Regions from separate parts of the Guggenheimella bovis genome, predicted to be linked through region 2. Evidence: riboswitches for the same ligand, from Rfam matches in the RefSeq annotation. Region 2 holds a riboswitch; each other region holds the start of a gene.
What was found. Region 2 has a riboswitch for cobalamin ahead of ACUB3H_RS00560 (ABC transporter substrate-binding protein). Riboswitches for the same ligand answer to the same signal wherever they lie in the genome.

Region 1 (8,106 bases), 1.1 Mb from region 2:
ACTAAAGGCTAGCAGAAGATCCATCTTCGGCCTTTCTATACATCGTTTCAAACGTCTTATCGTAGAGCTTTGAAAGCGAGAAGGTATCGCCTAAAAAGTCTCCAACTAAAATGATCGAAGTCTTCGTGAGATCATTTTCCTTTACGACTTTGGCTAAGTCCTTAAGCTTCATTCGGAATACGCGTTCTTCTGGCCAAGATGCCTTATAGACAACAGCGACAGGTGTCTCTTCCGTGTAAGCACCCTTAAGTAGTGCTTCTTGAACCTTATCGACGAGATTGATGCTTAAAAAGATGGCCATGCTCGCTCCGTGACTCGCTAAGCGTTCGAGTTTTTCAAGTTCCGGAACGGGCGTTCTTCCTTCCATGCGCGTGATGATGAGCGTCTGAGAGACATCGGGAAGCGTGTACTCTGCTTTAAGTGTTGCAGCAGCCGCTTGGAAGCAAGAGACTCCAGGGACGACCTCGTAAGCGATACCGAGTTCATCGAGGCGTGTAAACTGCTCACGGATCGCACCATAGAGACTAGGATCTCCTGAGTGTAAGCGCACGACCGTTCCCTTCTCACTTGTAAGCACATCTAACACTGCCTCGAGGTCCATCTCTTTGCTGTCATAAAGCTTACACGTTGGCTTTACGTCTTTTAACAGGTCGACATTCACAAGACTTCCTGCATAGACGATGACGTCTGCTTCTTTAAGGATACGTGCTCCTTTAACGGTGATGTAATCGACGGAACCGCTTCCTGCTCCAATAAAGTAAATCATAAGGTCTCCTTTGAAATGATTAGTGTAAAGTATGAGCTAGAGGTCTTTTCTTCGAGTGGAAGAATGCTTTCATCCTTTCCGGTGACGTTTTCACAGACGAGATAGGACCTTTTTTTATTCTTTAAGAGCTTTTCACGAAGTGCTTCGTAATGGGAAGCACTCTTCATGAAGACTTGGGTACCAGAATGGCCTTCACATTCGATGGGAAAGCTCGCAGGGTAGATGTGAAGCGATTCGTCAATCTCCGTGAGACTCATCTTGGCTCTCGCGGCAGCTGCAGAAAAGCTAGAAATGCCGTTGATCCACTCGACCTCAAAACCATTCTTTTCGATGAATTCTGAGATATAGCGGAAGGTAGAATAGATGGTGATGTCTCCGATCGTAAGAAAGGCAACGCTCTTACCTTTCTTAAGTACTTCGACGATGCGTTCAGCATTTCTTTTGTGTACTTCATCTCGAAGTGCTTTATCCTTTGTCATTTTGGATTCTAAAAGAAGTTCTTCCTTCGTACTAAAATCTACGAGCCCCTCTACGATATCCTTCGCCATGCTGTTTTCATTTTTCGTGACGATATAAGCGATGACGTCGACCGCTTCTAACGTCTTTAATGCTTTTAATGTGAGTAACTCGGGATCCCCCGGACCCACGCCTATTCCATATAGTTTAGAACCCATCGCCCCAAATCTCCTCGCCTAAAAATGTGATCACTCGTGCACTGTGACCGAGTCGTCTTTCAATGTTCGCTTTCGCTTTAAGGTATAATCTCTCTTTGAGTGCTTCATACCTGGGATCGTCCTTAAGATGGGAAAACATCCCTTCCGTTGTCACTTCGCTATCTATTTTCTCTAAGATCTCACGTTCGACGCCCAAAAGAGAGGCTTCTGCGATGATCGCTTCTTTTCTACCATCTACGGTTCTCGAGTGGGTATCCATTGCCCCAAGTGAAACCTTTACTAGTTTTCCAATGTGAGAAAGCACCGTAACCTTAGAAAAATCATACTGCGCCGCGAAGTCTAAAGCTTCTCCTAAGAAGTTTGAATACTGTACGTTTCTTCCTTTAAGCCCTAAGGACTGAAGCCTATCGGTACCGATATTTCCAGGTGTCAAAAGAACTTCTTTTTCGCCCGCTTCTTTAAGGATGTTGAGTTCCATGCGGATCGTTTCAATGAGTGCTTTATTACTCATGGGCTCAACGATGCCACTCGTTCCGATAATACTGATGCCCCCTTCAATGCCCATGCGTTCATTAAAGGTCTTTTTGGCCGCTTCTCTTCCTTGAGGAACATCGAGGGAAACCTTGACCTTGCCGTCATCCAAAAGTTCGTGGACAATTTTTTTAATCATCTGTCGTGGGACTGGATTTATAGCATAATCTCCTACAGGAATACTGAGTCCTCTTTTTGTGACGATCCCTATCCCCTCACCACCCGTGAGTTCATAGTGGTCATTCCACTCTACCTCGGCACAGATTTCGAGTTCATGCGTTTGGTCGATGTCATCACCGCCATCCTTTTTTACACACGTTCGAACGGAATGTTCCTTCTTTTCGGTCCGCTCGACTTCTGTTTCAACCTCCATCCCTGAAGGTGTTACGATCGACACCGTGGACTGCTCTTCTCCTGTAAGAAGTGTAAGAAGCGCTGCTTTTACAGCAAGGGTCGCTGCTGTCCCTGTCGTAAAGCCGAGTCTAAGTTTTTCTTTACCGATCTCTTTGTATGCTTCAAAGGGCACGTTTTGTCTCCTCAAAAATCATTTCTCGAACCCAAGATAGTTCTCCTAAAGAAACGGTCGTATAGCGCGTAGCAAAGCCTAAGCTCTTAAGTTCTTCGTAGAATTCGATCATGTCGTTATTCGCATGTTCTCCTGATAGATAGAGAAGCGGTGCAAGAAAGATGGAACCTTTAAAGGTATCTTTTACGGAGTCAAAGTAAGGCTCGCCTTCAATCGCAAAGGCTCTAAAAGGAAGACCCTTTTCTATCGATGTATCATTTAACAGCTGATACACCGCCCCACTTTCATCACTCGTTCCATGACCCATCATGAGAAGAAGTTCATCTTCCTTTCTATCAAACGCTTTAAGAAGCTTTTGAATAAGCTCTTTCGCATCAATATCCCTTCTTAAAATGGGTTTTATTAGCTGATAACGAAGTTCTGATTCCTTAAGCTTCGCTTCGAGCTTCTGATATTCTAAGCCCTCTAAAAGAAAGGTCGTAGGTACGATAAGTTCTGTTACCCCTTTTTCTTTAAGAGCACATATCGCTTCTTCGATGCTCTTTTCGAAACGATTCTTTTCTTTCAAGCGATTTCTCACAATGTTCGAACTAAAGGCTTGTTCAAGAGGAAGCCCCAAAGTCTGAAGGGACTTCGTAAGGGGCGTAATGGCTCTTTCAATCCCTTCAATATGTGTCGTTCCAAAACTTACAAATAGAATGCCTCGCATAGCTCCTCCTTTCTGTAGAAAAGCTTATCTTCTTCAATGATTCCCTTCTTTTGTAGTAGCTTTGAGATGAGATAAAATACAGGAAGTTCGAGATTCGCTTCATTTACAAGCGCTTCATTGCTAAAAAACGCTTCCTTTTTCCCATCAAAAAGAATCCTGCCTTCATGTAATACGACGACGCGCGTCGCAAACTGCCAAACAAAATTCATATCGTGTGTCGCTACGACAAAGGTCTTATCAATCGATTCGAGATACGATTCCATGACAGTCCTTTGATATGGGTCGAGGCTCGACTCCGGTTCATCGATTAAAAGCACTTTGGGATCTGTCACGAGAACGCTCGCAAGGTTTACTCGTTTCTTCTCCCCTCCACTTAAGTGGTAGACGACTCTCTCCTCAAAGCCTTCCAAAGAAAAGCGCTTACAGAGCATCTCCACTCGCTTTTCAATAATCTCTTCATCGGTTTTTTGATTCACTGCAGAGAAACTGATCTCTTCAAAGACAGTCGGTGCAATCATCATGGTATCGGGATCTTGAAAGAGAAAACCGATCTCGCGTCGAAGCGTTCTCAAAAAGGTCTTATCCTTTGAGTACGGCTGTCCTTTAAAGGAGAGCTTTCCTTTTTTAGCATGCTCTAACCCTATGAGTAGGCTTAAAAGCGTCGATTTTCCCGATCCATTGGAGCCGATCAGACAGACGCGCTCTCCTTCTTCTATGGTTAATTCAATATCCTTTAATACGAGATCGTCTTCATAGGAAAAGGATACATCAGATAATTGAAACAACGATACCTCCTGAAAGTAGCATGAGTTCGAGGAGAAGTCCTAAAGAAACGCGTGGATCTTTTTTCCTAGTAAGAAACTCGATTCGTTCTCCGACATTTCTCGTCTCTAAGGCTCTGCTATGTAAGGTACTAAAGTGCATGCTTTTCATAAAGATGGAGACGCCTTGAAGGGCAGCCGTCTTAACGTTTAGGGAACCCCCTCGGACACGCACTGCTCTTGAGACTTCGTGAGAGTGCTTTAAAAAGACAAAGATGTCGTGATGAATGAGATACAAGAGGTCGACCACGAGCTTTGGCAGTTTTCCAGATAAAAAGGTGATGAGTTCATGCATAGGGGTCATAAGTAAAAAGCTTAGGAGCGTTGTAAAGGCTACAAAAGCACGTAGGCTTATGAGAATGACGCTCTCGTAGCTAAGTTCACTCAAGCGGAAAGCAACGATACTTAAAAGCACATAGGTCATAGGTAGTGCCATGACTTCGATCATGTGCTTAAGCTTAATCTTAGATAGAAGCGTAAAGAAGACCTCTAAGATTAAGACTCCTAGTAAGAAAGGAAGCGAATCGATCACAAGCACGGCTATCATGTGAAAGGCAAAAAACAAGACCTTAAGCCCTGTTTTTTGCCCAATGAGTGCGTGATTCTGTTGAATGCGCTCAATTCGAAGGTGATGACTTTCATGTAGGATGTAAAACATCACGATGACAAGAAAGACACCCATATGAATTCTTTCTGTTCGACCGTAAAATAGGCTTACAAACGCTATAACCGAAAGCGCTCCTTTAAAGAGCTTCGACTTCATGATGCTTCATGCGGTAGCGCGTGACAAAACCGCCCATGATGTAGCCTATGACAAAAGCACCGAGAGCTGCTTGTAGTGCAAAGAGAAGACTCTCGGTCTCTCCTCCTGGAGGTTCCATGATGGGCTCTGCCCAAGGCTCATAACCAGGATTCACTTCTTCTACGACTTCTTCTGCGACACCGTCTGCACCTGCAAATTCACTGTCTTTAATAAAAAGAAGGGGTGTAACGGCAATGACGACGGCTAATAACAATAATAGAAATGCTTTTTTCATGTCTTACCTCTCATATCCTAAACGCTTGAGTTCGGGTGCTGCATACTTTTCTAAGGCCATGACGAGAATGACACTGACGAGGCCTTCGATGATTGCAAGTGGAATCTGTGTCACCGCAAAGACCATTAAAAATTTTGTGAGTGATGTCATGAAGCCCACGCCAGCTCCTTGGTGCATGAGTGCAAGCTGAACGCTTGTGACGACATAAGTCGTGAGGTTACCAAGAGCTACGGCAAGAAAGATACTAAAGTGCTTCGGAGCTTTCATCTTGTTCATCATTTTATAGATCACAGCACTTACGATCGGTCCAACAATGGCCATACTGAAAGTGTTAGCTCCAAGTGTTGTAAGTCCTCCATGGGCGAGCAGTACCGCTTGAAAGAGAAGTACGATGAGACCTAAGAGAGCGATGGGAGACGCTCCAAAGAGGACTGCTCCTAAACCTGTTCCTGTCGGATGGGAGCTAGAACCTGTAACCGATGGAATCTTTAATGCACTTAAAACGAAGATAAAGGCACCCATCATCGCTAAGAGCGATACGGTTTCACGGCGCTCACTTACGATGCGTTTCATGGAAAAGTAGCTATGTATTAAAAACGGAAGACACACAGCTCCCCAAGCGATACAGAAGGGAAGCGATAAGTATCCTTCCATGATGTGCATGCCACTGGCTGTGGGAACGATTCCAAAACCAAAGGCAACCACGAGTGCGAGTACGAGTAACGATTTCTCTTTTTTTGTCATCTTATCCTCCTTTGACAAATGACCTGTTGTCTTAGGAATAAGGGCACAAAAAAACTGCTATGAAAATAGCAGTGTTTAACTCCCAACACACTCTATTTTCCTGTAGAGCTTTGATGTGTAAAAAGATCAGCTGGTATTCTGACTCGGAGATCTCAGACATTCTACGCCTTCCCAGTTTCCCAGTGGCATCAGTAGAATTCTCCCTCCTTACAGCGGCAGGACCGTTCAAGATTTGCACTTGATTCCCATGTGTATTCACACGCTTGATCTTTGATCCTTATTCAGTTCTATTTAAGCATAAGGGATGAACGAAAGACTGTCAACACTATAGTTGAAACTCTAAAATCCCTCGTAGCCAATTTTTACAAAGTGGGACCCAAAGAGAAAAGTCTCGATCAACGTTTCTCGAATGATTCGATAAGCCTGTGCCTTCACTTAGACCGTGTAGTCCCTTTCTAAAGAGGTGTGCTTCCACGTCACAGCCAGCTTTTAATAACTCTGTCACGTAGTGCGACGTCGTGTAACTCGGAATGAGTTCATCGTCTTTTAAGTAAGCGATAAAGAGAGGTGGGTTGTCTTTCTTTATGAGCTTTTCAGGATCCTTCTCCTCTTCGTAGTTTGAGATCATGGCACCTATGGGAAATTCTACGTCGTAGTCAATTTCTCCATAAGCTTTAATCATTTCTCCAAAGGCTGCAATCGGATAGATCGAAACTGTAGCCTTCGCTTTGATGTATTCGCTCGACTGATAGACGAGTGCTAAATGGCCCCCTGCACTAAAGCCCATAATGGCAATCTTCTCTGTGTCGACTGAGAATTCTTGGGAATTTTTGAGAATATACTCCATCGCTTCCTTCACATCGATTAGAGGATTAGGGTATATCGACTCCTCACCCGTTCGATACTTTAGGACAAAGACCTGGTAACCTTCCATCAAAAAATGAAGTGCTACAGGTTCTCCCTCTCGCTTCGATACGTACATGTAACTTCCACCGGGAAGGATTAAGAGTGCAGGACGCTTTACTGGCTTCCAGTTTTCATCCTCTGTCTTTTTGTCAAAGAGGTAGCTTGTAAGTACACCACCACTTTGAAGGTTCGTGGTATCTATCTTCATTTGATCACTATCCTTTCTAAAATTTCTTTGGAATAACGCTCGACAATCTCTTTATTTTTAGCCATGACATATGTAATGACAGTCGCATCTTTATCTTTTAAATAATGGATGTAGATTCTCGCTTCGCTTTTCTCTACGGGATAATCTTCGCCCTCATAGGACGGGCTTCCATACTGGAGGTAGCCTGTAAAAAATCCCTTTTTCTTATGAAGCGGACTGTTGGTCTCAACGGTTGCATCGATTCGAACCATTCCCCGGGTCTCTTTTCGTTCCATCTCTAGAACGCAAAATACACCATCCATTTTCCCAATCGACGGTAGAACGAGCATCGTCTGATCGTATCGAAAGCTCTCTAGAATCTCTTCCTCCGTTCGCATTCCCTCTAAAAGATAGGCTCCAAAGTGGGAATTATACGTATCACTTTCACGGTGATAGAAGTTTGAACGGAAGTGTTCAAATTTTCCAAAGTTATAGTAGATCGTAAGTTTATCCGTGTCAAAGCGTTTCATCCCTAGGCTAAAGTCAGGATGACTGGGAAAACTGATCGAAACATCGTGTTTCTTAAAGAGATCATGGTGACTTAAAATAGATTGAAGCTTTACGAGACTCGTGCCACGGAGTTCGGTGGGAATGAGAAGAAAGAGAAGCAGTCCAAAAGCCAAGAAAAAAGCTCTCTTTTTAAGAGAGCTTTTCTTAGTCATTCATTGCTTTCAGGACAGCTTCTTTGTCAAAGCCTACGATGACTTCATCGCCAATGACGAAGGTCGGAACGCCCATCACCTTTAGCTCTCTGAATTCCTTCATAGCTTCTGGATCGTTGCTGACGTTACGCTCTGTATAAGGAATGCCTTCCTTTGAGAGATAATCCTTTGCCGTATAACAATGAGGACAAGTTGAACTTGTATACAATTTAATTTCTTTCATTTTATACCTCCAATTTCTACCTACTAATACCCCGAATTGAATTCTTCAACCTGTATTGTCTCAGTATTTCCTCCAAGCTCTTTATTCTCGTCTCCACTGTAGAATTTCCAGCCGAAAAAGCTACGTGCCATGATCTTGAGTTTACTGGAGCTGCCGTCTCCCTCGCGCACCATCTTTCCTTCGACAAACTTTTTATAATGGAACTTATAGCGTTCGACAAAGGAGATGTAGATCGTTCCTTTTTCAGCAAAATACTCGAA
Region 2 (8,106 bases):
TAGCTACATCGAAAAATCCGTTTACGTGAATGGATACACCGCTAATAGCGTCTGTATGACCTTCGTTGTCTTTGTAAGTGATCTTTTCAGGATCAGGGTTCGCTACGAAGTAGTCTTCAACAGCCTTCGCTTGAACGTCCCAATCAGCTTGTGCTTTACCAGCAGCAACCATTGGATACTTTCCGAGCTTTACAGCTGTTTTCTTGTCGTAACCGACTTTGTTGCTGATAGCGTTCCAGTTTGCTGATTCTACCTTGCCGTCTTTTACAACGAGAAGAACGGCGTCTTTCCAACCTGTCTTTTCATCGAAGTTGTCGCCAGTAGCGAAGTATGTACCGTCTTTGAGTGTTGCACCGTTTTCAGCTGGAGCTGGAGCTGGTGCTGGTTGACTTGTTGCTTCGTTTGAAGAAGCGGCTGGCTCTTGTGACTCAGCTGGTTTTTGTTGGCATGCAACAACACCGACGAGTACAAGTGCAAGAATTAATAGAATTGATAACGTTTTTTTCATAGTTGTTCCTCCATATGGAAGTATTCTATTACAAATTTTGAGATTGTCAATGAGTTTTTTGGAAAAAACACAGATTAATTCATAGCCTTTGCCAACTGTATACAATCGATTGTTACATATTGAGTGACTCGATATGAACCTTTCGGACCTTTTTAGGATTAGTTTTTAAGGCTTACAAACGTTGATATATTAGCACTTAGAGAAATGGTAAATAGAAAAAGGAAGCGCTTCACTCAAAAAGAATTGACGTGAAGCGCTCTCAAAAAATAAATAAAGAACCTGGACTTTAGATTACGTAATATTTGACACAGTATTGTAATAATGTTGTGTTCGCTAACGTTTTGCAGATATCAAAAAGAAGCGTTCTTCGTCCTTTTCTAGAATTTCTGCATCGATAGAAAAGACCTCCTGAAGCATCTTTGGGGTAATGACTTCCTGACTCGGGCCATAAGAATAAAGTGTCCCTTCTTTTAAGACGAGTGCTTGGTCAAAGTAACGGTCGGAAAGATCGATGTCATGCATAACGCTTAAAATCGTCTTTCCTTCCTTCTTACCAAGGGTGACAATTTCTTCCAGCATTTCATAGCGCATGCTGATGTCTAAGAAACTGATCGGTTCATCTAAAAGAAGAATTTCAGTCGACTGTGTAAAAGCCGATGCGATCATGACTCTCTGACGTTCTCCCCCACTTAAGGCTTTTAAGGAGCGGTCTCTAAAGGCGTTTAGTTTCAGTAGATCGATATAGTAGTCTACGATTTCAAGATCTTCTTTGGAAAGATCATGGAAGGAATCGGTATGCACGTAGCGAGCAAAGCTAACGTATTCCCAGACGGTGAGATCGAAGACTGTCGTTTGAAGCTGCTCTAAGTAGGAGAATCGTTTTGCCCTCTCTTTTGAAGAAAAGCTTTTAATCTCTGCCCCATCTAGCGTTAGACTTCCTTCGTAAGGAAGGATGCCTGCGATGGCTTTTATGAGCGTCGTCTTTCCTACGCCGTTTTCGCCGAGGATACTCACAAGTGATCCTTTTTTAAGGCTAAAATTTAGATTTTTTAGAATCGGTTTGTCATCGATCGTAATCGAGAGATTCTTTGCTTCGATCATTGCTTTTTCCTTAAAAGATAGATGAAATACGGCGCCCCTAAAAAGCTCGTAACGACACCGATCGGTAGTTGCATGGGAGAAACGATGGTCCTTGCGATCGTATCTGAGAGGAGTAAGAAAGTCGCTCCTGTAAGAAGTGTCGTTGGAAGTAAGAGTTTATGGTCGTTTCCCACGAGAAGTCTTGCCATGTGCGGTACAATGAGTCCGACGAATCCTATGATTCCTCCGAGACTTACAGCTACACTCGTTACAAGAGACGAAATGAGTAGTAGCTCAAGCTTTCTTCTTTCTGTATCGACGCCGCTCGCTTTGGCACGGTCCTCTCCCAAGTAAAGTAGGTTTAAGTCTTTCCAGTAGAAAAGAAAAGAAAGGCTACCTAGGATTAAAGGAACCGATAGATACGTAAGTTCTTTCATTTGAATCCCGTTTAAGCTTCCCATGGTCCAAAAGATGATGCGTTCCATCCGCTCTCTATTAAGAGCGACGATGAGGCTCGTCGTACTACTTAGGAGAAAGCTCAATGCGATACCTGCTAAGATGAGCGTGGTGCCGTTTAGAAGCCCTCTTTTTTTCCCGATGGAAAAGACTATAAGGACAGAACCGATGGCACCTCCAAAGGATAGTAGAAGTGTTAAAATAGCTCCTCCGTTTAGGATGAAGCTTACGCTTGCTCCTAGGGCTGCACCGGCACTCACACCTAACATGTAGGGGTCTGCCATGGGATTATTTAGTACCGACTGAAAGACAGCTCCGCTCGATGCAAGACCCATGCCGATGAGGACAGCTGCAATGGCTCTTGGAAGCCTTAGCTTGAATAAAATGAGCCTCGCTGTTTCATCGGTGGGTGTAAAGATTTCTTTTAGAGAGATCGATTCTGAACCTATGATAAGGGAAGCGATAAATATGAGGATAAAAGCCAGACTAATAAAAATCAGTCCGGCTTTTTTGGAGCGAATCATTATTTCACCAAGTCTGGATGTAAGATCTTAGCAAGCTCTAAGATACCTTCCGCAATGCGAGGTCCTTGGATCTCTAAAAGGTCAGCTTCGATCTCAAAGATTTTTCCTTCTTTAACAGCAGTTAAATCCTTATAACCATCTGTTTCTTGAAGCTTCTCTTTGACACCCATGCCCTGTCCTACAATGATCACTTGAGGATTTCCCTTAATGATCGATTCGAGGTTAAAGCTCCAACCTTGAGCATCCTTCGCAATGTTATCTCCACCAGCGATCATTAGCATGTCGTGGATGAAGGTATCACCTGTTGCTGCAAAGTCACCATCCTTACCAACGCTTACTGGATAATAGACTGTAACTGGTGTAGCATCCTTTACCATGTTTGCTACTTCTTCGATTTTGGCTTTCATGTCAGCTGTGACCTTTTGGCCTTCTTCTTTATGACCAGTGAGGTTCGCGATTGTTTCGATTATTTCGAATGTCTTATCGACTTTTGTTGCATTTTGTAAAACAAGAGCCTTTACGCCAGCTTCAGCTAACTTCTTCGTCACTTCTTCATTGGGGTTTGCTAGAAGTACGACATCAGGCTTCGCTGTAATAATCTTTTCTACATCTGGTTCAAGCATGCTACCGATACTTGGAATCTCAGCTGCTTCCTTTGGATATTCACAGTAATCTGTGCGTCCAACGACTTGCTTTCCAGCGCCTACAGCAAAGAGAATCTCTGTCATGTTTGGAGCGAGAGATACCACCTTTTCTACAGGCTTTTCAAAGGTTACTTCTGTACCTAAAGAATCTGTTACTTTAATGGGTTCAGCGGATTCACTGACAGGTTCTGTAGATTCTTGAGGTGTTACTGTTTCTGTACTTTGTGGCTCACCTGATGGAACCGCTTTCGTACATGCGACGAGTCCAGTGACAATCATTAAGACGACGAGTAGTAGTGACAGTTTCTTTTTCATGTTTTCTCCTAAAATTAAAAAATGCTTCCACCAGGGAAGCAAGCTAGCTCATCTCCTGGTGAGTGATAGTTTTTCCATGTATCTGACTTATCTTTCGAATCACAGTGGCCGGACCGTATCGGATTCACACCGATTTCCATGGTTACATCTTATGTTTCTCTAATTTTATCATAAAATAACACGCTGTCAAATGCGTGTGCTATGATGTGTTAGAGGTACATTATGTTTGATAGTTATTTTATAGAAAACTGGATCCTAGAAGCGAACGTGCTTTTAAATCAACGCGTTCAAAAGCTTTGGATGGCAGAAGGAAATAAATTCGTTTTAAAATTCAAGGGCGATCTGTTTCTACTCATAGACCTGGGAGCAGAGAGCTACCATCTTGGGCTTCTTTCAAGTAAACCCGACTTAAAATACATTCAACCCGCTCACTTAATGCCTTGGCGAAGTGCCCTCGAAAACGCCAAGATCCTTTCGATCGAGCAGATGTTTTTTGATCGCACGGTGAAGTTTAAACTTCTCTCATCAAACCAACTCTTTGAAACGGTCGAATGGAGTCTCTATATCGAGCTCATGGGTCGCCACAGCAACATGATCCTAACCGATGAAGAGGATGTGGTCTTAAGGGCGATAAAGCTCTCTTCGAATGAAAGCCATCTCGTTTTGACGCATGAGAAGTATGAAGTACTTAAGAGCGATAAAGAGGTCTGTAAGGATGTTTATGAGCCCTTTGATGAAACGAGAGCCCTAGACTTTAAAGGCTTTCATAAGAGGCTCATTAAACTCCTACCGGATAATGTAAAGAGTGGAACCTTTGCTGACGTTCATCGCTTCTTATTAGAACAAAAATCACCTACGCTTTACCTAAAAGAAGATCAGATTGTTGACTTTCATTCCTTTGAGAATGAGAAGCTTGAAACCAAAGAGGTCTCTTCCCTCTCTGAAGCCATGGAACTCTTCTATGCTTCGAGAAAGAAAGAGAATACGGCACCAGAAGCTGCGAAGAATTTCTTACACCTTGTAAAGGGACGAATCGATTCGTTGGAGCTAAAAAAAGAAAAGCTCTTTAAGACGCTTAAGGACTTCGAGCTTTGCGATCGCTATCGACTCTATGGAGATCTCATTTATGCGAATCTCTATCTTTTAAAGGGACATGAAAAAGAGCTTCTCGCAAAGGATTTTGAATCAGATGAGGAGATTCTCATTCCACTCGATCCACAAAAGACTCCTGTACAAAATGCCATTTATTACCACGAGCGCTACCGTAAGGAACTGCGTGGGCAAAACTACGTCAAGGAGCAACTTGAAGAAGCCGACAAGGAACTTGAAATATTAGCTCAAATTCAATACGATCTCTCTCAGCTATCGACGAAAGAAGAGATCGATGAAGTGCGATCGGAGCTCGTACGGATCGGTGTCATCAAAAAGAAAAGAGTTCAAGCGAAAGAACAGCAAAGTAAGCCGCATCTCTTTGAATACGAGGGAATTAGATTTTACGTCGGTAAGAATAGCTCACAGAATGAAGCGCTCTCCATCCGTTCGAAAAATAAGAACAGGACCTGGTTTCATGCGAAAAACATCCCTGGTAGTCACGTACTAGCAGATGCTCCCTTAGAGAATTTAAAAGAAGACCACATTCACTTTGGTGCAATGCTCGCAGCCCATTTTTCAAAGGCTTCGGAGAGCCCTAACGTTCCTGTCGATTATACGAAGCTTTCTTTTGTAAAAAAGCCCAGTGGCTCCCCCACGGGTTTTGTGAATTATACGAATCAAAAGACGCGTTATGTAACGAAGGATCTACAGCAAATTCTACAAAGAAAAAAAGACCATTAGGTCTTTTTTTGTTGGAGCTGATGGTCAGAGTCGAACTGACAACCTGCGGTTTACGATACCGCTGCTCTGCCATTGAGCCACATCAGCAAAATTAGATTCTTTACACCAGATAAACACAAAATTCGTCGGTGTTACCTTCTAATCTTACCACAACCTTTTCCTTTTGTGAAGTAGGAATATTTTTTCCGACGTAATCAGCTCGAATCGGTAATTCTCTATGACCGCGGTCTACGAGAACAGCCGCTTCAATCTGCTTCGGTCGACCTAAATCGAAGAGTAATTCGATCGCTGCTCGAAAGGTTCTTCCCGTATAGAGAACGTCATCGACTAAAATGATCTTTTTATTCGTAATATCAAAAGGTAGATGCGTTCTGTCTCCCGTAACGACTCGTTCGTCATCTCGATATTTTCCAATATCAACAAAGCCGATCGGAACATCGGCTCCTTCTAAGCGGTCGAGTTGTTCTTTGATGAACTTTGCGATCCATTCGCCGTTTGTATAGATACCGATGAGTACGAGTTCATCGACTCCCTTGTGGCGCTCTATGATCTCATAGCTTAAGCGCTTTAACGTGCGCTCGATGGAATCGTGTTCCATGATAATCGTTTTGTAGTTCATACTTGCCTCATTTTTTGAAGAAAGGACTGAAAGTATTCAGGCGGATCGACGCTAAAGTCATAGCTTTTACCATTTTCATCGGTAAAGCCAAGTTCTATCGCATGGAGATACTGACCGTCTTTTTTTATCTTCGATTTTTTCATGCCGTAGACGGGATCTCCTACGATGGGATGGTTTAGATACTTTAGATGAACGCGAATTTGATGCGTTCTTCCAGTAAAGAGTGTACAGCGAACGAGCGTGTAGTTTTGAAAGCGCTCTATAACTTCTACGAGCGTCTTTGCGTATCGTCCACTAGGATCTACCGTAAAAGCCTTTCGGTTCGTTTCGCTACGAGCGATCGCTTCTTCTACGACGATCTCGTCTTCTTTTATGACACCTTCTACGATCGCAACATAACACCTTTTTAAGTCATGTGCTTTAAAGAGTCGACTAAAGTATTCATGGGCTTCATTGGTCTTTGTAATGAGAAGTACGCCTGAAGTGTCCTTATCCATTCGGTGGACGATTCCAGGGCGAATCGTGTCCTTTTCATTACTCAGAGAATTCATGTGGTATAAAAGAGCGTTCACAAGCGTTCCATCAGGGTGACCTGGTGCAGGATGAACGACTACCCCACGTTCTTTATTGACTATGGCAAAGCGATCGTTTTCATAGAGGATCTCTAAGGGTAAGTTCTCCCCTTCTAGCTCGGTGGGTTCCTTTTCGATGACTTCCATCATTACTTTGTCCCCTACCTCACAGAGATACGACTTTTTAACGACCTTGCCGTTCACTTGAACGAGACCTTCTTTTAAAAATTGTTGGAGCTGATTTCTCGTAAAATCGGTAAGCGTTCCAAGGACGAGATCAATTCTCTCGCCTTGAAACGCTTCCGTAATTTCAAACTTTTTTTGGCTCATTGAACCTTTTCCACTTTAATTTGTGTCGGTTGTCCATTTAATACTAAGTTTTCACCGTCGTTTTGAGCTTCCTTAAGTTCTGTCGCAAGGACTTCGGTCTTAATGAAGCCATCGTAGAGCTTAATGGCTTCTACAAACTCAGGTGTACTCGTGTAGGTGACTTTGATCTTATCAGAAACATTTAAGTCCATGGCTTTACGTGTTTGCTGAATATTTGAAACAAATTCTCTCGCGTAACCTTCTTTTACGAGTTCATCGCCTAAGGAGGTATCTAAGATGACATAGAGATCTTGCTCTGTCATGACATTGTAGTTTTCTTTCGCCGTTACCGTCACGTCGATGTGTTCTTTCGAGAACTCGAAAGCTTCACCGCCAAGGTCAAAGGTGACCTTTTCTCCTGCACGGAGTTTTCTACTTAGTTCCTTCGGATCTCTCTGCTTGAGTTCCTTTTGGAAGAGTCCCATCTTGCTACCTAAGATCGGTCCGAGGACAGGGAAAACGGGCTTAAGCTGGAAGTTTAAGTACTCTGCGTCGTCTTCGATGTAGTCGATTGCTTTCACATTCAACTCTTCCATGATGACGTCTTCTAAGCTAGAAAGTTCATCCTTTAATGTCTTACTTAAGAGGACTCGAGAAAGTGGCTGACGTACCTTAATCGATACGCTTTCACGCGATGCACGTCCGAGCTGAACGATAGTCTTTGCCATCTCCATCTTCTTCATAAGCTGTTCGTCGATGAGTGTTTCGTCATGCTTAGGGAAGTTCGCTAGGTGAACAGAGACTTCATTCGTAAGTGCACGGTAAATCTCTTCCGAAACGAACGGCACGATCGGTGCAGACAGAAGTGTCACGGTCTTTAAGACTTCATAGGTCGTTCTAAAGACAGCCTTTTTATCCTCAGTCATACCACTTTGCCAGAAGCGTCTTCTGGAGCGGCGGATGTACCAGTTACTGAGGTCGTCGTTCACGTAGTCTTGAATGAGACGTGTGACGATCGTTAGGTCAAAGCTCTCATAGGCATTCGTCACGTCTTGAATGAGTTTATTCGTTTTACTTAGAATCCAACGGTCGAGTTCACTGCGATCCTTTGGTTCGATTTCAAGCTTTGAAGCATCGATAGAGTCGTAGTTTGCATAGAGGCTAAAGAGGTTATAGACGTTCTTCAAGGTGTTAAAGAACTTACTTAAAACTTCCTTTACACCTGCAATGTCGAACTTTGTGGGCT
Region 3 (8,106 bases), 550 kb from region 2:
GTCCTATTATACCAACATGGATAAGATGAAAGGTTGGTTTGCCTCGTACTTACCGATGATCTTGACCTATGCGTTAATGGGACTCTTTGTAAAGCAAACGGAACTTGGAACGGCGGCTGTGATCTTTGCAGCCTTTGTCTGCACGCAGCTTTGCTTCGATCGAAAGAGGATCCCTGTCGTATTAAATATCCTATTTGCCTGCGTAGGACTCTTTCTAGCTTATAAGCTCTTTCGCCACGTACGCGTGCGCTTTGACATCTGGCTCAATCCTTGGGAAGACGCAGCAGGAAAGGGTTATCAGATTGTTCAGAGCCTCTTTAGCGTCTCGGCTGGAGGTCTCTTTGGCCGTGGACTCGGCTTAGGAAACCCTCAGACCATACCTTTTAGCTACTCGGATTTTCTCTTTTCAGCCCTCATTGAAGAGATGGGAATCTTCATGGGAATAGGCGTCCTACTCCTTTATCTCATCCTCTTCTACCGCGGTCTTAAGGTGAGCCTCAACCAACCCGATCGCTTCTACCGCATCCTTTCATTAACGGTCTCTATGATCTTTGTGATGCAGGCTTTTGTCGTGATCGGAGGCGTCTTAAAGGTCATTCCCTTGACGGGTATGACACTGCCTTTCATGGCGCACGGTGGTTCGAGCCTTTTGACGAGCTTCTTACTTCTCGGGGTGCTTCAATTTACCTCAGAGCCGGTGCTCGAAAAGGAGGAGAAAAATGAAGCGAACCAATAAAAGACGCATCATCGCACTCCTCATTGGAGTCGTTCTGCTCTTCATATCTTTAAGTTTCTACCTCGTCTACTTTCAGATGAGTATGGCTGAGGATCTAAAAAAGAATCCGAACAATACGCGCTTTCTCGTAAACGAAGGAGAGATCAGGCGTGGGTCTATCTACGACGTCAATGGAACGGTCCTTGCAGATACAAAGCTCGTAGAAAAGAACTATGTGAGAAGCTACTACTACCCTTATAGCTACGCTCACATCATTGGATACTCTTCAGAGCGCTTTGGTAAGACCGGTCTCGAATCGGCCTTTACGAAAAATCTCCTAGGCGTATCGGAAAGTGGTCTCTTTAGCGAGCTCAAAAAAGCACTACGCGATAAAGATGTCGGTAACGACATGTATCTTACAATAGAAAATGAGCTACAGACCTACGGCTTTGAGCTACTTAAAAACCATAAGGGTGCGATTATCGTTTCAAATGCAAAGACCGGAGCGATCCTCGCGATGACCGATAGGCCTGCCTTTAACCCAAACCAACTAAAAGAAAGCTGGTCTCAGCTTGTAGACGACGAAAATGCACCGCTCATTAACCGTGCAACTCAAGGACTCTACGTACCAGGGTCTGTCATGAAGGTTTTGACCTCGATCGCGATACTAGAAAAAGGAATTGACCTTTCTTATAACGATACGGGTGTAGAAAAGATCGGCGGATACCAATTTGGTAACTACGACGCTAGAAGTTACGGTGAAGTCGGTTTAACCGAAGCCTTAAAGTACAGTATCAATACGTACTTTGGTAAAAAAGGCGTAGAGGCAGGAGCAGCGAAACTTAAAGAAGTCAGTGAACGCTTTCTCTTTAATAAGAGCATTCCCTTTGACCTACCTGTTTCTAAGAGCAAGGTATCGTTTGATGAGGGGATGGAAAAGAGCGAACTCGCAGCCAGTTCCTTCGGTCAAGGAAAGACAGTCGTCACACCGCTTCAGATTCACCTCATCTCTCAAGCGATCGCAAACGACGGCGTGCTCTTAAAGCCCTATTTAGTGAGCGAATGGCACGGTCCAGGAGGAAATATTCTCTCGGTGACACAGCCTGAAGTTCTAGGGACAGCCGTGGAACCTCGGATACTTGATCCTCTCTTAAAGGGACTAAAGGAGACGGCTTCAGTAAACGGCCTAAAGAGCTCGAAGTCGATTCAATTCTTCGGAAAGACCGGTACGGCACAAAATGAAGGAGCGAAAGATCACGCGTGGTTTACAGGTTTTGTCACACGTGGTGAAGAGTCCTATGTCGTAACCGTAATCCTTGAAAATGAAGGAAAAGCGGCTTCAAAGAGTGCAGCACCTCTAGCAAAGAAGGTGTTTCAGAAGCTCCTTGAGATTCGAAAAGAATAGCATATAGTATTGACAAAACCTTTTAGGCAAGCTATCCTCATAATATAAATTAATAACGTAGTAGATTTGTAACGTAAGTTTTAAAAGGGAATGTGGTGAGAATCCACAACAGCCCCCGCTACTGTAAACGGACGATGACTCATGATGCCACTGGGAAACTGGGAAGGAGAGTTATCGGTTGATGTTAAGTCAGGAGACCTGCTAATCTGCAATGCCAACACTTTCGGTGGGAAATGTGGAAAAGCAAGTTTTATTTTCAATGAGCCGACAGTGGATTTTATCCATTGTCTTTTTTTTCCCTTTTCGACCGAATAAGAAAGAAGGGAATTCATGAAACAATTTTTCAAACGAACGATTAGTCTATTACTCATTCTCACTCTTTTAGTGAGCTGTACACCTAAGGGAGACGTGCCGACTACAGAAAGCACTTCGAGTTCCGAACCTGTAAAAGAAGTGAATTCAGAATTAGTTTTAGATCACGAAGAAGAGCTCCTTTACGCTAAAAATTTTACGCTAACTCATTACAAAGATGGCTACAAGATGTTTACCGTAAGTAGTGCTCCTGACAAAAAATTTCTCCTGGTACCAGAAGGAAAAGAAGCTCCGTCTAGCCTAGATGGCGATGTTGTTATTTTAAAAGCTCCAATTCAAAGAATACATATGGTAAGTACTGGAATGGCCGCTCTCTGTGATGCAATAGGCGGACTAGATCGCGTCGCTTCCACTGGGACTCCTGCCAAAAAGTGGTTTGTCGATGAGATCAAAAAGCGAGTTGAATCTGGCAAGATCAAATTTGCTGGAAGTTATAGCGCACCTGATTTTGAGACGCTAACAGGTTTAAACATTGATTTAGAGATCGATACGACCATGCTTAGTTCAAAACCAGAAATCCAAAAGAAATATGAAGAGTTAGGAATTCCTGTAATTATCGAAACCTCCTCGAAGGAAGGCCATCCACTAGGAAAAGTCGAATGGATCAAGCTCATAGGTGCCATTGTAGACAAAGAGAAAGAAGCCAATGAGTTCTTTTTAGATTCCGTAAAGAAGGTCGAAGAGGTATCGAAAGTTCCTAAGAGCGGAAAAACCGTGGCTATGTTCTATGTGAGCCCAACGAATAATACTGTAAGTGCTCGCAATGGCGGTGATTACATGGCCAAAATGATAGAGCTTGCCGGTGGTGAGTATATCATGAAGGATGTGAATCCTCAAAAGAGTGGTCTCGAAAAAATGAACTACGAAGAAGTTTACACGAGATGTAAGGATGCGGATATCGTATTCTATCTAAACTACTTTAAAGACCAAGTTAAGAACATTGATGATTTCTACGCAATAAATGATCTATTTAAAGAGTTCAAAGCGGTGAAAGAAGGAAGATTATACATCACTTCATCCTCATACACGCAAGACATCGTAAATCTTGCGAACATGATCAAAGATATGCATGATGTCATCTCAAATCCAGATTTAGAAGAAACTAGAACGATGAAAAAATTGCATTAGAGAGGAGATTTGTTTTGGCAACAAAAAATGATCATCATTTTCTGCGCTATCACATCGTACTCTCTTTGCTACTCCTTCTATTTATAGTTGGGGTTGTACTAAATATTAACTCAGGTAGTGCGTCTATTCCATTCGTTAAGATTTTTCGTACCATATTTTTTAACGAAGATCACGGAAGTACCGTGAGTAATGTTATTTGGAGACTTCGACTCCCAAGGCTTCTACTAGCTACAGTACTTGGCGGAGCGCTCAGCGTATCGGGATTATTACTTCAAACCTTTTTCCGAAACCCGATCGCTGGGCCGTTCGTCTTAGGTATTTCTTCAGGTGCAAAGATGATCGTCGGCCTTGTCATCGTCTTTGTACTTGGAGAGTACAAGAATGTTCCACCATATACATTGGTGCTAAGTGCTTTTATTGGCTCACTTCTTGTTATGGCTGTGGTGCTTTTTTTCTCTCAATTTGCGAGAAGTATGCCGATGCTCTTGGTGATAGGTATTATGATTGGTTATGTTTGCTCTTCCGTGACAGACTTTACGATAGCCTTTGCTAAAGATACGGATATTGCGAATCTAACAAGCTGGTCGATGGGAAGCTTTAACGGAGCAAGCTGGGGGACAGTTAAGCTATCTTCGATCATTGTATTTATTACGCTTCTCTGTTCCATACTGATCTCGAAGCCGATGAATGCGTTTCAGCTAGGAGAAGGTTATGCCATGAGTATGGGCGTTAACATCAAGCTTTTTCGATTGGCTTTGATTACCTTTTCAAGTATTTTATCAGCTTGTGTAACAGCCTTTGCTGGGCCGATATCTTTTGTAGGAATCGCAATTCCACAGGTAGCGAAATTACTTATGAAAACTTCAAATCCCAAAGTAATTGTTCCAACTACTTTTATTACAGGAGCTGTCTTCTGCTTGTTCTGTGATTTGATAGCCAGAACTGCTTTTGCTCCAACGGAGCTTGCTATTGGGACGGTGACGAGTGCTTTCGGAGCTCCCATTGTGATTTTTCTTATGCTAAAACGTCGTGCAGCTGAGCAATAGGAGATGCTATGTATTTTGAAACCAAGGATTTATCCGTGGGCTATCACGGAAACATTTTAATTCAAGATATCAACTTATCCGTTGAAAAAGGGAAAATTATGACTCTCATAGGTCCCAATGGATCGGGTAAGTCGACGATTTTAAAGACGATAACGAAGCACCTTGAAGAAATTGGTGGTGTGGTAACGATAGACAGTGAAAATATCCTAAAGTGCTCGAATAAGGAGTTAGCAAAAAAGCTTTCTGTTATGCTAACGGATCGAATCAATCCTGACCTCATGACTTGTAAAGAGGTCGTAAGTATGGGGAGGTATCCTTATACGAATCATTTTGGAAAGATCACATCAGAAGATGAGCGCGTCGTTCAAGAAAGTCTAAAAATGGTGAAGGGCTTAGAGTTAGCCGACAAGCCCTTTACAGATATCAGCGATGGACAACGGCAGCGCATTTTACTCGCCCGAGCGATTTGTCAGGAGCCATCGATCATTGTTTTAGATGAGCCAACAAGCTTTTTAGATATTCGCCATAAGGTGGAGCTTTTAGATATCCTTCGAAGAATGGCTACAGAGAAGGATGTTGCAGTCATCATGAGCCTGCATGAAATTGATCTAGCAGCAAAAATAAGTGACACAGTCATCTGTATCAAAGGCGATTGCATTCGAGTGGCAGGAAATCCGGAAGAGATTTTTTCAGATGAAATGGTCCAATCACTCTATGGGCTTGAAAAAGGTAGTTATAACAGCATGTTTGGCTCCATCGAGCTTCATCGAACTTCGGGAAAACCAAGAGTATTCATCCTAGGTGGAATGGGAAAAGGTATTCGCGCTTACCGAGTCCTTCAAAAGCACCGCATCCCCTTCGCCACAGGCATCCTATTTTCAAACGACGTCGACTGTCAGGTTGCTAAATTTTTAAGTTCGGATATGGTTCTTACGAAAGCATTTTGCCCAGTGGAGCAGGTGGCCCTTCAGCGTGCAAAGGAAATCATTAATGGATGCCCCTGCGTCCTCGATGTTGGGGTTGAAGTAGGCGAATATAATCAATTTCAAGACGAGCTAAGGGATTATGCTTTGAAGTTAGGTAAGCCCGTATTTCAGACGATTTCTGAAGTAATAAAAACACAATATAGGGGGAATCATGAAGAAAAAAATAACGTATCCATTTAGTGCAATTGTAGGACAAGAGGATATGAAGTTGGCACTTATATTAAATTTGATCAATCCTAAAATTGGTGGTGTACTCATACGCGGTGAAAAAGGAACAGCTAAAAGTACTGCCGTACGTGGTCTTTGCGAATTGATGGATGAGGTCGATGTCGTTAAAGGGTGTAAATTTCATTGCCGCTTCGATGATATCGATTTCTGTGAAGAATGCCAGAAACTAGACACCAAAGTTCTCGGAAAGTACACGAGACGAGTGATAGAACTCCCAATCAGTGCAACGGAAGATCGCGTAGTGGGATCTTTAAATATTGAAAAAGCGATAAGAGAAGGGGAAAAGGAGTTTGAACCTGGTATTCTCGCAGAAGCGAATGGAAACATTCTTTATGTTGATGAAATCAATCTCTTGGACGATCATATTGTCGACATTCTCTTAGATAGCGCTGCAATGGGGGTGAATACAATTGAGCGAGAGGGCGTAAGTTATTCTCATCCAGCGCGTTTTGTTCTTGTGGGCACGATGAATCCAGAAGAAGGCGATTTAAGGCCTCAACTCTTAGACCGCTTTGGCTTAGTTGTAGAGGTCAAAGGCGAACAGAATATCGAACAAAGAAGTGAGCTCATTAAGAGACGCATGGAATTTGAATCCAATCCATCTAAATTTTACGAAGCTTTTCGTGAAGCCGATGAATCATTAAAATTAGCCATTAAAAGGGCGCAAGATGCTCTACCTACTATACATATTCCTGATGAGCGTTTTAGAGAAGCTGCGAAAATTGGAGCAGAGCTTGGAGTCGATGGACATCGAGCAGATATTACGCTATTAAAAACGGGCGCTACTCTCGCTGCTTATATGGGAACGAGTGAGGTGACTCTTGATCACCTGATCCAGTGCGCCAAATTAGTTTTACCTCATCGTATGCGAAGACTTCCCTTTGAAGAATCAAATATTGAAGACTTCGATTGGAAAGGCCTATTCGATGTTCTCTAAGGCATATCCATTTACAGCTATTGTAAAGCAAGATCGACTGAAACGGGCCTTATTACTCAATCTCATCGATCCACGCATTGGAGGAGTGTTAATCAGTGGTCAAAAAGGGACGGGAAAATCAACTATTGTTAGAAGTCTCGCCGACCTCAGTGAGAAGAAAGTGATTACACTACCTCTTAATGCGACAGAAGACATGCTTGTTGGAGGCATCGATTTCGTTAAGACATTAGGAGCTAAAGAAACAGTTTTTATGCCAGGAGTGTTCTCTCGATGTCACGGAGAAATTCTTTATGTCGATGAGATCAATCTCTTGAACGATAGTTTATCGCAGATTATCGTCACGACGCTAGCTGCGGGGGAAAACATTGTAGAAAGAGAGGGAATTAGCTATTCTCACCCTTCAGAATTTATTTTAATTGGAACAATGAATCCTGAAGAAGGAGGGTTACGTCCTCAATTACTCGATAAATTTGGTCTTTTTGTAAATGTCGAAGGAGAAGAAGATGTTGAGATTCGTACTGAAATTATCAAAAGAAGGATTTCGTTTGAAGAAAATCCCAACAAATTTCTTTCTGAGTATCATGATCGAGAAGAAAAGCTAAAACATCTCCTCAAAGAGGCTCAAATAGTCCACCAAAAATTGGTGGTCAGCGAACCCATGAGGCGCTTAGCTTCGGTATTTGCTAACAAAGCAAATGTGGAAGGAAACCGCGCCGAAATCTTATTGATAAGGACAGCAGCAGCTATTGCCGCATTAGATTTGCGTTCTTATTTAACAGCTTCTGACATTAAGGAAGCCTGTGAATTTGTTCTTCCACATAGAAGACGTAATGTCGATCAAAATAATCAGCAAGAAGAACAATCAAATGAGAATCGGGAGAAGGAAACAAAACCTCAGGACGATTCCAAAAGTCCTGGCGTCGATATCGAAGAGGATTCTAATCAGACGAGAACAGGAGATGAGGAAGAGTTAGAGATTGATTCCCAAGAGTCAACGATTGAAGACCAAAGTCAAACGATCAAAGAAGATCTCGTTTACGGAGAAGAAATCTACGAAACGAAACCACTTCCTACTGGTTTTCGTGATCGACTAAAGAGAAAAGGCACGGGACACAGAAAGAAGACATATAGCAGCGTGAATAAGGGGCGTTACGCTGGATTTACGATATCCAATGAGAATGGTGAACGCGATATAGCACTGGATGCGACTCTTCGTGCTGCCGCAGTAAAACAATACGATCGTCCTAAAAACGGCATGGCAATCACTATTCGTGATGATGATCTTCGCT

Region 1: it holds a riboswitch for cobalamin, as region 2 does, so the genes downstream of both, ACUB3H_RS06055 (energy-coupling factor ABC transporter permease) here and ACUB3H_RS00560 (ABC transporter substrate-binding protein) in region 2, are expected to answer to the same signal.
Region 3: it holds a riboswitch for cobalamin, as region 2 does, so the genes downstream of both, ACUB3H_RS03320 (ABC transporter substrate-binding protein) here and ACUB3H_RS00560 (ABC transporter substrate-binding protein) in region 2, are expected to answer to the same signal.

The regions. Positions count from the first base shown of each region.
Region 1 is NZ_JBQWTF010000001.1:1,212,778-1,220,883, reverse strand. It holds gene ACUB3H_RS06095 (cobalt-precorrin 5A hydrolase) at 1-24, opposite strand, end outside; gene cobM (precorrin-4 C(11)-methyltransferase) at 2-766, opposite strand; gene cobI (precorrin-2 C(20)-methyltransferase) at 763-1,440, opposite strand; gene cbiD (cobalt-precorrin-5B (C(1))-methyltransferase CbiD) at 1,430-2,497, opposite strand; gene ACUB3H_RS06075 (sirohydrochlorin cobaltochelatase) at 2,487-3,206, opposite strand; gene ACUB3H_RS06070 (energy-coupling factor ABC transporter ATP-binding protein) at 3,185-3,991, opposite strand; gene ACUB3H_RS06065 (energy-coupling factor transporter transmembrane component T family protein) at 3,975-4,790, opposite strand; gene ACUB3H_RS06060 (energy-coupling factor ABC transporter substrate-binding protein) at 4,771-5,064, opposite strand; gene ACUB3H_RS06055 (energy-coupling factor ABC transporter permease) at 5,068-5,808, opposite strand; cobalamin riboswitch at 5,921-6,090, opposite strand; gene ACUB3H_RS06050 (alpha/beta hydrolase) at 6,134-6,922, opposite strand; gene ACUB3H_RS06045 (hypothetical protein) at 6,919-7,623, opposite strand; gene ACUB3H_RS06040 (glutaredoxin family protein) at 7,616-7,846, opposite strand; gene ACUB3H_RS06035 (zinc ribbon domain-containing protein) at 7,870-8,106, opposite strand, start outside.
Region 2 is NZ_JBQWTF010000001.1:92,564-100,669, reverse strand. It holds gene ACUB3H_RS00575 (hypothetical protein) at 1-508, opposite strand, end outside; gene ACUB3H_RS00570 (ABC transporter ATP-binding protein) at 842-1,609, opposite strand; gene ACUB3H_RS00565 (FecCD family ABC transporter permease) at 1,606-2,568, opposite strand; gene ACUB3H_RS00560 (ABC transporter substrate-binding protein) at 2,568-3,527, opposite strand; cobalamin riboswitch at 3,584-3,720, opposite strand; gene ACUB3H_RS00555 (Rqc2 family fibronectin-binding protein) at 3,750-5,360, shown strand; tRNA gene ACUB3H_RS00550 (tRNA-Thr) at 5,373-5,447, opposite strand; gene pyrR (bifunctional pyr operon transcriptional regulator/uracil phosphoribosyltransferase PyrR) at 5,461-5,979, opposite strand; gene ACUB3H_RS00540 (RluA family pseudouridine synthase) at 5,976-6,881, opposite strand; gene ileS (isoleucine--tRNA ligase) at 6,878-8,106, opposite strand, start outside.
Region 3 is NZ_JBQWTF010000001.1:639,289-647,394, reverse strand. It holds gene ACUB3H_RS03330 (FtsW/RodA/SpoVE family cell cycle protein) at 1-736, shown strand, start outside; gene ACUB3H_RS03325 (peptidoglycan D,D-transpeptidase FtsI family protein) at 720-2,120, shown strand; cobalamin riboswitch at 2,170-2,340, shown strand; gene ACUB3H_RS03320 (ABC transporter substrate-binding protein) at 2,451-3,620, shown strand; gene ACUB3H_RS03315 (FecCD family ABC transporter permease) at 3,635-4,666, shown strand; gene ACUB3H_RS03310 (ABC transporter ATP-binding protein) at 4,675-5,832, shown strand; gene ACUB3H_RS03305 (ATP-binding protein) at 5,804-6,817, shown strand; gene ACUB3H_RS03300 (VWA domain-containing protein) at 6,762-8,106, shown strand, end outside.